Regions from separate parts of the Streptoverticillium reticulum genome, predicted to be linked through region 2. Evidence: riboswitches for the same ligand, from Rfam matches in the RefSeq annotation. Region 2 holds a riboswitch; the other holds the start of a gene.

Region 1 (7,684 bases), 1.5 Mb from region 2:
CCGAGCAGGAGAATCCGCTCCCGCAGGCCCCTGACTTCTGGATGTTCGACAACCGCGTCGTGAGTGCCATGAGCTACGACGGGGCGGGAAAGTTCCTCGGATCCGAGTTCGTCGGATCCGACCGGCTGTCCGAGTTCACGACGTACCGGGATACAGCACTCGCCCACGCCGAGCCGTTCCCTGAATGGTGGGCGAAGCACGGCGAGTGAACCGAGCCGACCTGGGAGCCGCGCTGCGGGCGCTCCGGCAGGCCTCCGGTCTGGAGGCCAAGACCGTCGCCCGCGGCGCAGTCATGTCCAGGTCCAAGCTGAGCAAGATCGAGACAGGCAATGTTGCGCCCAGTGTGGTCGATGTGGCGCAGATCCTCACCGCCATAGGTGTTTCCGAAGAAGTCAAGGCCGAGTACATGGCGGCGGCACGGGCCGCCGCCACCGAAGCGACGGCCTGGCGGCTCTATCGCCGGCTGGGGTACCACCGCAAACAGCAACAGGTCCAGGCACTCGAGTCGAAGACGACGCTCTTGCGGCTGTTTCAGCCTTCGTTGGTCCCGGGCCTGCTCCAGACACCTGAATATGTGCGGGCCGTCTGGGCCCGGAAGGAGTTGACTGAGGAGCAGTTGGCTCAGGTTGTCGGAGCACGTCTGGCACGCCAGAGCGTCCTTTATGACACGTCCAAGTCGTTCCGGTTCATCATCACCGAGCCCGTGCTGCGCTGGCGAATCGTTGCACCATTGGTCATGGTGGGCCAGCTGGACCGACTTATTTCGGTATCCCGTCTGCCGAATTCCGACATTCGCGTCGTGCCGCTTTCGGCAGAGCAGAACGACTTCCCGGCACACTCCTTCTCCATCAAGGACGAGCGACTGGTGACCGTCGAGACTGTTCACGCAGAACTGGTCGTCACCGACCCCAGAGACATCGAGCTCTATGTAAGGAAGTTCACCGGCTTCGGAGAGGTCGCCGTTTCGGGCGACGATGCACGGACCCTCATCGCACGTATCCGGGACAACTTTTTGCGCGAGCAGGAAACCGTCTAGAACCACTTCGGTCGCGGCATTCACGATGTGCCCATGACCCCGGAAACCGAATCAGCCGCACGCCAAGCCGACGCCTTCATGGCGGGCAAACGCCGTGCCGACGACGTCGCCTTCATGCTCGGGCGCGTGCTGGCGCACATGGGCATCAGGATCGGCGACCCGGATTCCTGGCCCCAACTGGCCGGGCGCGCCTCCCTGTCCGGCGAGCCGCACGTGTACCTGGGGACCGTTCCCCTGGCCACGGCCCGCAAAGTGATCGATGCCCTGCTCTACGCGCAGGCCGCGAAGCGGAAGCAGGACGATCGCGACCTCGGCCACGACGGCTGACTGTCCGGACCTCTCCCGTCCGCCCGCAGCGGTGCAGAGGTCAGGCCAGGGCCAAGAGCCGCACCGTGGTCACCACGCCGCCTCGCTCCGGTGTTCCAGCCACATGGCAGGCCGCCCTGAACAGCCCTGGTTGCCGGAGTTCAGCCAACCCGTCCTCGTTGACGCGAGGCGCTCCCGGTACATACGGATTGTCGGCGAACGTCCGCAGTGCGGCCGCGATCCGCTGGAAGGCGTCCGCATTGTTCTTCAGGAGGGTTGTCGAGGGTGCGGGAGACATCGTCGCTGTAGAGCAGAGCGAAACGCCTGCTCACGCTGCCCCCTGGACACCGTGGCTGTCGCTGCGGCTGTCGAGGTAGGCCTCGTGGTCGATCGCGGCGGAGCGGTCACCCGCACGGGCCCGGGCACAGGCCTCGGCGACGCGCGGATCGTCGCCGGTCGCCTCCCACACCCAGTCCATGAAGAGAGTCATGAGGTCGGCGACGGGCGTCGTCTCCACGGCCTCGGTGAAGGCCTCTCTCCGATGCTCGGGCAGGAAGTCGCGTACGTCACGGATGGTGGCCCGGACCGTGACCGTCTCGCCGCGGAAGGTCGTGGTGATCACGGGGGTCTGCTGTGCGCTCATGCCGCTTCTCCTGACGGGCGGTCGGCCCGGCCGTCCGCCGGGCCCGACGTGGCTGTCCGAGCCGTTCGATCCTAGGGCAGCCAACCCCCGCCCGGGGCGGTTTCCAGGCCCGTGAAGAGCCCCTGAAGCCCCCTCACCGCGCCCCCGCGGCCCACCCCCCAACCCCCCGCACACCCCCACCCGTTAGCACATTCCGCAACCATCCGACGACGCCCCGACACAACATGTGGGGGCGCTCCCGACCCCCGGCACTAGATGTATGCTCGTCCTCGCTGTCGCCGCAGGGGAATCCGGTGGAAATCCGGAACTGTCCCGCAACGGTGAATGTATGCGCATATGCGCTCCACAAGTCCGAGGACCTGCCGCCAGCGCGCCCACGTCCGAGCCGCCCCAGGGCTTGGCATGGGTGACGAACACGTCCGGGCCCCGCGGGTTGGGCCGATGGGCGCTGTCCGGCATGCCCCGAAGAAGTGTGCCGGTACGCGTTCCGTCGAGTGCCTCCCGAGCGGCCCCAGCCGACCAGCCGAGCGAGGGAGAGCCACACGTGACCATCGCGCCCGCCGATCCGGTCTCAGCAGCCACTGCGGAGGAGACCGGCGGCCCCGGGACCGCGCTGCTGCGCACCCTGACCGATCTCACCGCCGATCTGCCCGCCACCGACCCCGGCAAGGTCGCCGCCGCCGCGCTGCGCGGCCGGCACCCCGGGTCGGACGAGGCCGAGCTGCGGTCCCTGGCCACCGAGGCCGCCGCCGGGCTGATCGCCGAGGAGCCGGAGTACTCGCGGCTCGCGGCGCGGCTGCTCACGCTCGCCATCCGGGAGGAGGCGGCCGGGCAGGGCGCGGTCTCCTTCTCCGCCTCCGTCGCCGTCGGGCACCGTGAGGGCCTGATCGCCGACGGCACCGCCGCGTTCGTCGCCGAGCACGCCGCGCGGCTCGACGCGCTCGTGGACGGCGCCCTCGCCGACGGCGCCGACGACCGGTTCGGGTACTTCGGCCTGCGGACGCTCCACAGCCGCTACCTGCTCCGGCACCCGATCACCCGCAACGTGATCGAGACCCCGCAGCACTTCCTGCTGCGCGTCGCCTGCGGCCTGGCCGAGGACCACTCCGTCCGGGCCCTGGAGGACGTCGCCGAGCTCTACCGGCTCACCAGCACGCTCTCGTACCTGCCGTCCTCCCCCACGCTCTTCAACTCCGGCACGCGCCACCCGCAGATGTCGTCCTGCTACCTGCTGGACTCGCCGCTGGACGAGCTGGACTCGATCTACGACCGCTACCACCAGGTCGCGCGGCTGTCGAAGCACGCGGGCGGCATCGGGCTCTCCTACTCCCGCATCCGCTCCCGCGGTTCTCTGATCCGCGGCACCAACGGGCACTCCAACGGCATCGTGCCGTTCCTGCGCACCCTCGACGCCTCCGTCGCCGCGGTCAACCAGGGCGGCCGGCGCAAGGGCGCGGCCTGCGTCTACCTGGAGACCTGGCACGCGGACATCGAGGAGTTCCTGGAGCTCCGCGACAACACGGGCGAAGAGGCCCGCCGCACCCACAACCTCAACATCGCGCACTGGATTCCGGACGAGTTCATGCGCCGCGTCGAGGCGGACGCCGACTGGTCGCTGTTCTCCCCGGCGGACACCCCCGACCTGGTCGACCTGTGGGGCGACGAGTTCGACGCCGCGTACCGTGCGTACGAGGCCCAGGGCAAGGCCGTCAAGCAGATCCCGGCCCGCGTCCTCTACGCCCGCATGATGCGCACCCTCGCGCAGACCGGCAACGGCTGGATGACGTTCAAGGACGCCTCCAACCGCACCGCCAACCAGACCGCCGAGCCGGGCGCGGTCGTCCACTCCTCCAACCTCTGCACCGAGATCCTCGAGGTCACCAACGACGGCGAGACGGCCGTCTGCAACCTCGGTTCGGTCAACCTCGCCGCGCACCTGGGTGCCGACGGCGAGATGGACTGGGAGAAGCTGGACCGCACGGTCCGCACGGCCGTCACCTTCCTCGACCGCGTCGTGGACATCAACTTCTACCCGACCGAACAGGCGGGCTCCTCCAACTCCCGCTGGCGGCCGGTCGGTCTGGGCCTGATGGGCCTGCAGGACGTCTTCTTCCGGCTGCGGCTGGCCTTCGACTCGCCCGAGGCGAAGGCGCTGTCCACCCGGATCTCCGAGCGGATCATGCTGGCGGCGTACGAGTCCTCGGCCGACCTCGCCGAGCGGCACGGCCCGCACCCGGCCTGGGAGGCCACCCGCACCGCCCGCGGCGTGCTGCACCCCGACCACTACGCGGACGCCACGGCCACCTGGCCGGAGCGCTGGGACGCCCTGCGCGCCCGGATCGCGAAGACCGGCATGCGCAACTCGCTGCTGCTCGCCATCGCCCCGACCGCCACGATCGCCTCGATCGCCGGCGTGTACGAGTGCATCGAGCCGCAGGTCTCCAACCTCTTCAAGCGCGAGACCCTCAGCGGTGAGTTCCTCCAGGTCAACACCTACCTGGTGGAGGACCTGAAGCAGCTCGGCGTGTGGGACGCCACCACGCGCGACGCGATGACCGACGCCAACGGCTCGATCCAGGACCTGAAGTGGATCCCGCAGGAGGTGCGCGACCTGTACCGCACCGCCTGGGAGATCCCGCAGCGCTCCCTGATCGACATGGCCGCGGCCCGCACGCCGTACCTGGACCAGAGCCAGTCGCTGAACCTCTTCATGGCCTCGCCCACCATCGGCAAGCTCAGCTCGATGTACGCGTACGCCTGGAAGCAGGGCATCAAGACGACGTACTACCTGCGTTCGCGCCCCGCGACCCGCATCGCCCGCGCGGCGTCCGGCAATTCGGCCGCCGCCGCCACCATTCCGGTGCAGCAGGCCGCGCCCGACGCGGACGCCATCGCCTGCTCCCTCGAAAACCCCGAGTCCTGCGAGGCCTGCCAGTAATGTCCGCCGAACGTTCCAAGAACCTGCTCGACCCGGGCTTCGAGCTGACCCTGCGTCCCATGCGGTACCCGGACTTCTACGACCGCTACCGCGACGCGATCAAGAACACCTGGACCGTCGAGGAGGTCGATCTCCACTCCGACGTCGCCGACCTCGCCAAGCTCTCGCCGGGCGAGCAGCACATGATCGGCCGCCTGGTCGCATTTTTCGCGACCGGTGACTCGATCGTCGCGAACAACCTCGTGCTGACGCTGTACAAGCACATCAACTCCCCGGAGGCGCGGCTCTACCTGTCGCGGCAGCTCTTCGAGGAAGCCGTGCACGTCCAGTTCTACTTGACGCTGCTCGACACCTACCTGCCCGACCCGGAGGACCGCACTGCCGCGTTCGCCGCGGTGGAGAACATCCCGTCCATCCGCGAGAAGGCACAGTTCTGCTTCAAGTGGATGGACTCGGTCGAGAAGATCGAGAAGCTGGAGACGAAGGCCGACCGCCGCCGCTTCCTGCTCAACCTGATCTGCTTCGCCGCGTGCATCGAGGGCCTGTTCTTCTACGGCGCGTTCGCGTACGTCTACTGGTTCCGCAGCCGCGGCCTGCTGCACGGCCTGGCGACCGGCACCAACTGGGTGTTCCGCGACGAGACGATGCACATGAACTTCGCGTTCGAGGTCGTCGACACCGTGCGCCAGGAGGAGCCCGACCTCTTCGACGACGAACTCCAGCAGCAGGTCACCGACATGCTCAAGGAGGCCGTCGAGGCCGAGCTGCAGTTCGGCCGGGACCTGTGCGGCGAGGGCCTGCCGGGCATGAACACCGAGTCGATGCGCGAGTACCTCCAGTGCGTCGCCGACCAGCGCCTGCAGCGCCTCGGCTTCCCGGCGGTCTACGGCTCGCAGAACCCGTTCTCCTTCATGGAGCTGCAGAACGTCCAGGAGCTGACCAACTTCTTCGAGCGCCGCGCCTCCGCGTACCAGGTGGCGGTCGAGGGCACGGTCTCCTTCGACGACGAGTTCTAAAGCACCCTGCAGACGAACGAAGGCCCGTACGGAATCCCTCCGTACGGGCCTTCTGTTACGACGACTAGTCGTTCGCGACGACCGGGTACCGCGGCGTGCCCTCCTCCATCTGCCGCAGCGCGTCGCGCCGCTCCCGCTTCGACAGGCGGTCGATGTACAGGCGCCCGTACAGGTGGTCCGTCTCGTGCTGGAGGCAGCGGGCGAAGTAGCCGGTGCCCTCGACGCGGATCGGGTTGCCCTTCATGTCCTGGCCGCTGACGACCGCGTAGTCGGGGCGGGCCAGGGCGGCGTAGGCCGTCGGGACGGACAGGCAGCCCTCGTTGGAGTCGTCGAGGACGCGGCGCTCGGCCGGCAGGTCCTCGAGGACGGGGTTGCAGACGTGGCCGACGTGCCGGACGCCCTCGTCGTCCATGCAGTCGTAGACGAAGACCTTGAGGTCGACGCCGATCTGGTTGGCGGCGAGGCCGACGCCCTCGGCGGTGCGCTGGCTCGCGAACATGTCGTCGATGAGTTCGGCGAGCTTGTCGTCGAACTCGGTCACGTTCTGCAACTCGCGGTGCAGGACCGGGTTGCCGACGACGGTGATCGGGCGGGAGGTGCCGCGCTCGCGATGGGCGAGCTCGCGCTCCTCGCAGTCCTCGGTGTCCACGATGAACTCGCCGTTCACCGACTGCTCAGTATCTTGCTGCGCCATGTCCGCCGTATGCCTCTCTCACAACCCGAAAGCAATATCGTGCCCGGAATCCACAGGGCTCATACAGGGTACGGGGAGCCTCGGCCACCGCTCAGCAGACCTCTTCGAGATCCCGCCATTCCCGGGTGTCCGGGCTGTCGGCGACCCAGCCGTCCAGCAGGCCCCGCACCAGGCCCGCGGGCGCCGCGATGCCGCACTCGCGCTCCGGCACCCACAGCGAGCCGGAGCCGGCCGTGCGGTGGCCGAGCGGGCCGGGGTGGCCGGGCTCGCTGTGGTCGTGCGGGTCCAGGTGCTCGCCGTCGCCCTCGTCGCTGGGCATCCGGCTCTCCGAGCACGTACGGCACAGCAGGCGCACGGACGAGGACCAGTCCTCGGCGGCGAAGCCGGCGTCGGCGGCGAGCCGCTCCAGGGCGTCCCGGTCGGCCTCGGTGGCGGCCTCCAGGAGCACCACCCAGGTCGGCACCGGGGACGGGGCCCACAGCTCGATCTCGTCGAAGACCGGGTACGAGGGCCCGGCGGCGGTGACCCGCTCCCCGTGCGGGACGCCGTCGTGCAGCACGACCTCGCCCCAGCGGCGGCCCGAGGAAGGCAGCGGGATGGAGAGCACCTCCATGCGCGCCGGGTCGAGCCGACGGCCCCACACGACCTCCGCCTCGCCCTCCGGGGAGAGCCGCACGGCCGCGCTGCCCAGCTCCATGCCGACCGGCTCACCGGCCGGGCCGCCCTCGGAGGGCACTCTCAGCCCGTAGGCCTGCCAGGCGCGGCGGGCCAGCGGCCAGTCCTGCAGGGCGGTGGCCGCGATGCCCACGTTCCACCAGTCGGGAGCGCCCGCCTCGCGGTCCAGCAGGGCCACGGCGCGCAGGCCCGCCGCGCGCGCCTGCTCCCAGTCGTGACGGAACTTGTGCAGCAGCGCGAGGTTGAACCACGACTCGGACAGCCAGGGCTCCATGTCGGCCGCGCGCGTCAGCAGGGCGCCCGCGTCCTCGTACCGGCCGTCGCCGATGAGTGTGAAGGCACGGTCCGTCGCCTGCCGCCACGAGGCGGAAGGCCG
Region 2 (7,684 bases):
CTGCGGAGTGCACTGCGCGTGCACGGGGCACGTGACGGTCGTCACGCGGTCAGTGATCGTGGCCGCCCGCCACCGCCCGCAGTCCGGCCAGGTCGTGGATGACGATGCTCTTGCGCTCCGCGCCGACGATGCCGGAGCCGATCTCCCGTAGCCGGGCACTGACCGTGTTGCGGGAGACCCCCAGGTACAGGGCCAGGTCCTCCCTGGTGACGGCCAGTTCGGGCACCCGGTCGCCCGCGGCGGCGGCCAGCGAGAGCAGCGCCTCGGCCATGCGCTCGCGCGAGCCGCCGTAGCAGGCACGGGCCCGGTCCGCCTCGCGCAGGCGGGTCAGGGCGTGCCGGGCCAGGGTCGGGGACAGCCCGTGCTCGTCCACGAAGCGCGTGAAGCGGTTCTTGGTGATGACGGACACCGTGCAGCCGGAGATGGCCAGTACGGAGGCCAATCGGGCCTCGCCCTCCTCCAGTACCGCCGCCTCGCCGACCACGTCCAGCGCGCCGCGGAAGGCGAGCACCCGCCTGCGCCCGTCGCGCTCCCGGCGTTCGACCTTCACCACGCCCTCGACGACGGCCAGGACGTGGGTACCGGGGTCGCCCTGCCGCAGCAGCACGTCCCCGGCCCGGTGCCGGCGCAACGCGCCCTCGCCGACGAGGGCGCGCCACACCTCCTCCCCCGTCAACTGCGCGAGTGCAACCCCCAGTACCTCCATGGGGCAGCACTCTAGAGTGCGTCGACTGCGGGCTCGTCATGGCCGGTCGCGCCCCGTCAGGGGCGCGGGGAACTGCGCGACCGGCCACACCCGGCCCGCAGCCCGTCACGCACCCTCTTCGAGGTCCCCCTCGGTCTCCAGGAACGCCTCCCGCAGACCCTCCAGGGTCTGCGGGTCCGGCTTGGCCCACATCCCCCGGCTCTCGGCCTCCAGCAGCCGCTCCGCGATGCCGTGCAGGGCCCAGGGGTTGGCCTCCTGGAGGAAGGCGCGGTTCTCCGGGTCGAGGACGTACGTCTGGGCGAGCTTGTCGTACATCCAGTCGGGCACGACGCCCGTGGTGGCGTCGTAGCCGAACAGGTAGTCCACGGTGGCGGCGAGTTCGAAGGCGCCCTTGTAGCCGTGGCGGCGCATGGCCTCGATCCAGCGGGGGTTGACCACGCGGGCGCGGAAGACGCGGGAGGTCTCCTCGACGAGGGTGCGGGTGCGGACCGTCTCCGGGCGGGTGGAGTCGCCGATGTAGGCCTCGGGGGCGGTGCCCCTGAGCGCCTTGACGGTGGCCACCATGCCGCCGTGGTACTGGAAGTAGTCGTCGGAGTCGGCGATGTCGTGCTCGCGCGTGTCGGTGTTCTTGGCGGCGACCGCGATGCGCTTGTACGCCGTCTCCATCTCCGCCCGGGCCGGGCGGCCTTCGAGGCCGCGGCCGTAGGCGTAGCCGCCCCAGGTCGTGTAGACCTCGGCGAGGTCGGCGTCGGTGCGCCAGTCGCGGCTGTCGATGAGCTGGAGCAGCCCGGCGCCGTAGGTGCCCGGCCGGGAGCCGAAGATCCTTGTGGTGGCGCGGCGTTCGTCGCCGTGCTCGGCGAGGTCGGCCTGGGCGTGGGCGCGGACGTGGTTCTGCCCTGCGGGCTCGTCCAGCGAGGCGGCGAGCCGCACCGCGTCGTCCAGCAGGCCGATCACGTGCGGGAAGGCGTCTCGGAAGAAGCCGCTGATGCGGAGGGTGACGTCGATGCGGGGACGGCCCAGTTCCTCCAGCCCGATCGGCTCCAGACCCGTCACGCGCCGCGACGCGGCGTCCCACACCGGGCGGATGCCCAGCAGGGCGAGGGCCTCGGCGACGTCGTCACCGGCCGTGCGCATGGCGCTCGTTCCCCACAGGGACAGGCCCACCGAGGTCGGCCAGTCGCCGTTGTCGGTGCGGTAGCGCTCCACCAGGGAGTCGGCGAGGGCCTGTCCGGTCTCCCAGGCGAGGCGGCTGGGGACGGCCTTGGGGTCGACGGAGTAGAAGTTGCGGCCGGTCGGCAGGACGTTGACGAGGCCGCGCAGGGGGGAGCCCGACGGGCCGGCGGGAACGAAGCCGCCGGCGAGGGCGTGCACGGCGTGGTCGATCTCGTCGGTGGTCGCGGCCAGCCGCGGCACGACCTCGCGGGCGGCGAACTCCAGGATCGCGGCGACCTGTTCGCCGTGCTCGGTGGGCACGGCCGCCGGGTCCCAGCCCGCGTCCTCCATGGCCTGGACCAGGGCGCGCGCCTTCTCCTCCGCCTCGTCGGCCGTGGTCCGCGTCGCGGCGGACTCGTCGAGGCCGAGGGCCTCGCGCAGGCCGGGCAGGGCGGCGGTGCCGCCCCAGATCTGCCGGGCGCGCAGGATGGACAGGACCAGGTTGACGCGCTCGGGGCCGGTGGGCGCGTTGCCCAGGACGTGCAGGCCGTCGCGGATCTGGGCGTCCTTGACCTCGCACAGCCAGCCGTCGACGTGCAGCAGGAAGTCGTCGAAGCCGTCGTCCTCGGGACGCTCCTCCATGCCGAGGTCGTGGTCGAGGCGGGCGGCCTGGATCAGGGTCCAGATCTGGGCGCGGATGGCCGGGAGCTTGGCCGGGTCCATGGACGAGATCTGGGCGTATTCGTCGAGGAGTTGCTCCAGGCGCGCGATGTCGCCGTAGGACTCGGCACGGGCCATCGGCGGCACGAGGTGGTCGACGAGCGTGGCGTGGGCGCGGCGCTTGGCCTGGGTGCCCTCGCCCGGGTCGTTGACGAGGAACGGGTAGACGAGCGGGAGGTCGCCGAGGGCGGCGTCGGGGCCGCAGGCCGCGGACAGGCCGGCGTTCTTGCCGGGCAGCCACTCCAGGTTGCCGTGCTTGCCGAGGTGGACCATCGCGTCGGCGCCGAAGCCGCCGTCCTCGCGGGTGGCCGCGATCCAGCGGTAGGCGGCCAGGTAGTGGTGCGAGGGCGGCAGGTCGGGGTCGTGGTAGATGGCGATGGGGTTCTCGCCGAAGCCGCGCGGCGGCTGGATGAGGACCAGCAGGTTGCCGCGGCGCAGGGCGGCCAGCACGATGTCGCCCTCGGGGTTGCGGCTGCGGTCGAGGAACATCTCGCCGGGCGCGGGCCCCCAGTGTTCCTCGACGGCCTCGCGCAGTTCGGCCGGGAGTCGGTCGTACCAGCGCTTGTAGTCGGCGGCCGGGATGCGGACGGGGTTGCGGGCGAGCTGCTCCTCGGTGAGCCAGTCCTGGTCGTGGCCGCCGGCCTCGATGAGGGCGTAGATGAGCTCGTCGCCGTCGCCCGACTCCAGCCCGGGAACGGGCTCTTCGGCCTCGTTCCCGAAGTCGTAGCCCTCCGCGCGCAGCCGGCGCAGCAGCGCGACGGCGCTGGCGGGGGTGTCGAGACCGACGGCGTTGCCGATGCGTGAGTGCTTGGTGGGGTAGGCGGAGAGGACGAGGGCGATCCGCTTCTCGGCGGCCGGGATGTGGCGCAGGCGGGCGTGGCGCACGGCGATGCCGGCGACGCGGGCGGCGCGCTCGGGGTCGGCGACGTAGGCGGGCAGGCCGTCCTCGTCGACCTCCTTGAAGGAGAACGGGACGGTGATGATGCGCCCGTCGAACTCCGGGACGGCGACCTGGGTCGCGGCGTCGAGTGGGGAGAGGCCCTCGTCGTTCTCCTCCCACGCGCTGCGCGGCCCGGTCAGGCACAGGGCCTGCAGGACGGGCACGTCCAGGGAGGCGAGGGCGCCGGCGTCCCAGGACTCGTCGTCGCCGCCGGCCGAGGCATCGGCGGGCTTGGTGCCGCCCGCGGCGAGCACGGTGGTGACGACGACGTCGGCCGCGCGCAGGGCGTCGACGAGTTCGGGCTCGGGGGCGCGCAGCGAGGCGACGTACAGCGGCAGCGCCCGGCCGCCCGCGTCCTCGACGGCACCGCAGAGGGCGTCGACGAAAGCGGTGTTGCCGCTCATGTGGTGGGCACGGTAGTAGAGCACGGCGACGAGCGGGCCGTCCGGGTTCGCCGCCTTCGGGGTGCGCTCGAGCTCGCCCCACGAGGGGGCGGAGGCGGGCGGTTCGAAGCCGTGGCCGGTCAGCAGCACGGTGTCGGAGAGGAACCGCGCCAGCTGGTCGAGGTTGGCGGGCCCGCCGTGGGCAAGGTAGGCGTGGGCCTCGGCGGCGATGCCGATGGGCACGGTCGAGTGCTCCATCAGCTGGGCGTCGGGCGCCTGTTCACCGGTCAGGACGACGACGGGCCTGTCCCCGGCGAGCAGCAGGTCGAGCCCTTCCTGCCAGGCGCGGACGCCGCCGAGGAGCCGTACGACGACGAGGTCGGTGCCCTCCAGCAGAGCGGGCAGCTCTTCGCGGTCCAGCCGGGCGGGGTTGGCGAGCCGGTACGGCACCGGTCCGCCGGCCGCGCGGGCGCTGAGCAGGTCGGTGTCGGACGTCGACAGGAGAAGGATGCGCATGCTGCGGCTGGCCTTCCTCGGGGTCCGCGCCCCGGGTGGTCGTGAGGACGGCGGGAGTTCCTGACTCGCCCGGCGTCTCACCGCCGTGCTCACAGTGGCGGGACCGTACCGGAATCACACCGGCTTCCTCCCCTGTCGCCGTCGCTGGCGTGGTCATACTAGCGGGGGCGCGCCCCGAAGGGGGCGCCCCGTCAAGGGGCGCGAGGAACTGCGCGACCAGCTCCCACCGGCCCGCAGCCGACGGACAAGCCCGGCACCGCCACCCCCACCGTGGGTATGCTCGCCGCCATGCCCGCCCCCTCCGACCCCCCTGCCCGCACCGGCGGCGACCGCTGCCCCGGTGCGGTCCGGTTGCACCCCGCGGACGACGGCGCCCTGGCCCGCGTCCGGCTGCCGGGCGGACTTCTGACGAACCGTCAGGCCGAAGCGCTGGCACGGCTGTCCGACGAACTGGGCGACGGGCACCTCGACCTCACCTCCCGCGGCAACGTCCAGCTCCGCGGCCTCCCCGAAGCCTGCGGCGGCGAACTCGGCAGCCGCCTTCACGAAGCGGGCCTGCTGCCCTCCGAACGGCACGACCGCGTACGGAACGTGGCGGCGTCCCCGCTCTGCGGCCTCGACGGCCCGGCTCCCGCCGACGTCCAGGCCTGGTCCCGCGCACTGGACCAACTCCTCTGTGCGAACCCGGACATCACTAAACTTTCCGGACGTTTCCTCTTCGGTCTGGACGACGGCCGCGGCGATATCGCCGCCCTCGCCCCCGATGTGACATTGATCGCAACGGACGACGGGCACGCCCTGCTCTCCTACGCGGCAACCGGCTCCTGCCTGCGCATCCCCGCCGCGCACGCCCCGCGCGCGGCCGTGCTCGCGGCCGAGTGGTTCCTGGACGAGCGGCGCCGCACCGGCAGCACCGCCTGGCGGATCGCCGAGCTCCCCGCCGGACAGCGGCCGCGGCTCGACGTGTTGGGGCAGCGGCTCACCGCCGAAGGCATCGCCGCCGAACCGGCCCAGAGTGCTCCGCAGCCGGGCGTCCCCACGGCCCCCGGGCTCGTCCCCGGCCCCGGCGGCCGGACCGCGCTGTCGGTCACGGCCCCGCTCGGCCGCCTGAGCACCGGTCAATGGCGGCAGTTGTACGAGACGGCCATCGCCGGCACGGGCGAACTCCGGGTGACCCCCTGGCGCGGCGTCGTCGTCCCCGGCCTCCCGGCCGACGCGGCCCCCGCCCGCCTGGCGGCCCTCGCGGAGGCGGGCCTGGTCACCTCGGCCGACTCCGCCTGGCACCGCGCGGGCGCGTGCGCCGGCCGCCCCGGATGCGCCAAGTCCCTTGCGGACGTACGGGCGGACGCGGCGGCCTGCCTCGCGCGCTCCGCGCCCGGGCAGCCCCTGCCCGTGTACTGGTCCGGGTGCGAGCGGCGCTGCGGCCGCCCCGGCGGCGGCCGGTGGGTGGACGTCCTGGCCACGGGCGACGGCTACCGGATCGCGATACGGGACAACACGACGGAGACGGCACGGGTGACGGTGCCGGCAGCAGACCTGGCCGGCGCGGTGGCGACGGCTCGTACCACCACACGATGAACGACAAGGGCGACGAGGGCACAGTGTTCGACTACGACAAGGACGGCGCGTCCATCTACCGCCAGTCCTTCGCCACCATCCGCGCCGAGGCCGACCTCGGCGGACTGCCGCCGGACGTCAGCAAGGTGGCGGTCCGCATGATCCACGCGTGCGGGATGACCGATCTCGTCCGCGACCTGGCCTGGTCCCCGCAGGCCGTGGCCCGCGCCCGCGAGGCGCTGCGCGCGGGTGCGCCGATCCTGTGCGACGCCAACATGGTCGCCAGCGGGGTCACCCGCAAGCGGCTGCCCGCGGACAACGAGGTGCTGTGCACCCTCGCCGACCCGTCCGTGCCCGAACTGGCCCGGCGCATGGGCACCACGCGCAGCGCCGCGGCCCTGGAGCTGTGGCGCGAGAAGCTGGACGGCGCGGTGGTGGCGGTCGGCAACGCGCCGACCGCGCTGTTCCGCCTGCTGGAGATGGTCGCGGAGGGCGCACCGCGCCCGGCGGCCGTGCTCGGCATACCGGTCGGTTTCATCGGTGCCGCCGAGTCCAAGGAGGCACTGGCGGACAACCAACTGGGCCTGGAGTACCTGGTGGTGCGGGGGCGGCGCGGCGGAAGTGCCATGGCCGCGGCCGCGATCAATGCGATAGCGAGCGAGGAAGAGTGAGCGAGCACAAGCCCGGACGGCTCTACGGAGTGGGCCTCGGCCCCGGCGACCCGTCCCTGATGACCGTACGGGCGGTGGAGGTCATCGCCGCCGCCGACGTCGTCGCGTACCACAGCGCCCGGCACGGCCGCTCCATCGCGCGCTCCATCGCCGAACGCCACCTGCGCCCCGACCACATCGAGGAGCGGCTCGTCTACCCCGTCACCACGGAGACGACCGACCACCCGGGCGGCTACCGGGGTGCGATGGAGGAGTTCTACGAGGAGGCCGCCGCGCGGCTGGCCGCGCACCTGGACGCCGGGCGCACCGTGGCCGTGCTCGCCGAGGGCGACCCGCTCTTCTACAGCTCGTACATGCACATGCACAAGCGGCTGGCCCACCGCTACCCGACCGAGGTCGTCCCCGGCGTCACCTCGGTGAGCGCGGCCGCGGCCCGGCTCGGCGAACCGCTGGTGGAGGGCGAGGAGGTGCTGACCATCCTTCCGGGCACCCTGCCCGAGGAGGAGCTGACGGCCCGCCTGGCCGCCACCGACTCGGCGGTGGTGATGAAGCTCGGCCGCACCTTCCCGGCGGTGAAGGGCGCACTGGAGCGCTCGGGCCGCCTGGCGGAGGCGCGTTACGTGGAGCGCGCGACGATGAGCGGGGAACGCACGGGCCGCGTCGCGGACGTGGACCCGGAGTCGGTGCCGTACTTCTCGGTGGCGGTGCTGCCGAGTCGCGTCGGCGCTGAGCCTGTTGAGGGCGCGGGTGCGGGCGAGGTCACGGTCGTCGGGCTCGGCCCGGCGGGTCCGCTGTGGCTGACGCCGGAGGCGCGGGGCGCGCTGGCGGCGGCGGAGGACCTGGTCGGCTACACGACCTACCTGGACCGGGTGCCGGTGCGCCCGGGGCAGCAGCGGCACGCCTCGGACAACAAGGTGGAGTCCGAACGCGCCGAGTTCGCCCTGGACCTGGCCCGGCAGGGCCGCCGGGTCGCCGTCGTCTCGTCCGGCGACCCCGGCGTCTTCGCCATGGCCACCGCGGTGCTGGAGGTCGCCTCGGA

What was found. A riboswitch is a leader RNA that binds a small molecule or an ion and turns the genes downstream of it on or off. The one in region 2 is predicted to bind cobalamin.
Region 1: linked by a shared signal. The riboswitch ahead of ACMATS_RS13270 (ribonucleoside-diphosphate reductase subunit alpha) and the one ahead of cobN (cobaltochelatase subunit CobN) in region 2 are both predicted to bind cobalamin.

Annotation. Positions count from the first base shown of each region.
Region 1 covers NZ_CP179755.1:2,974,470-2,982,153, forward strand. The annotation lists gene ACMATS_RS13250 (DUF6879 family protein) at 1-209, shown strand, start outside; gene ACMATS_RS13255 (helix-turn-helix domain-containing protein) at 206-1,036, shown strand; gene ACMATS_RS13260 (hypothetical protein) at 1,070-1,363, shown strand; gene ACMATS_RS13265 (hypothetical protein) at 1,671-1,985, opposite strand; cobalamin riboswitch at 2,232-2,367, shown strand; gene ACMATS_RS13270 (ribonucleoside-diphosphate reductase subunit alpha) at 2,530-4,923, shown strand; gene ACMATS_RS13275 (ribonucleotide-diphosphate reductase subunit beta) at 4,923-5,939, shown strand; gene def (peptide deformylase) at 6,004-6,633, opposite strand; gene ACMATS_RS13285 (tetratricopeptide repeat protein) at 6,725-7,684, opposite strand, start outside.
Region 2 covers NZ_CP179755.1:1,510,310-1,517,993, forward strand. The annotation lists gene ACMATS_RS07060 (Crp/Fnr family transcriptional regulator) at 50-706, opposite strand; gene cobN (cobaltochelatase subunit CobN) at 812-4,417, opposite strand; cobalamin riboswitch at 4,449-4,575, opposite strand; gene cobG (precorrin-3B synthase) at 4,706-5,995, shown strand; gene ACMATS_RS07075 (precorrin-8X methylmutase) at 5,992-6,645, shown strand; gene ACMATS_RS07080 (precorrin-2 C(20)-methyltransferase) at 6,642-7,684, shown strand, end outside.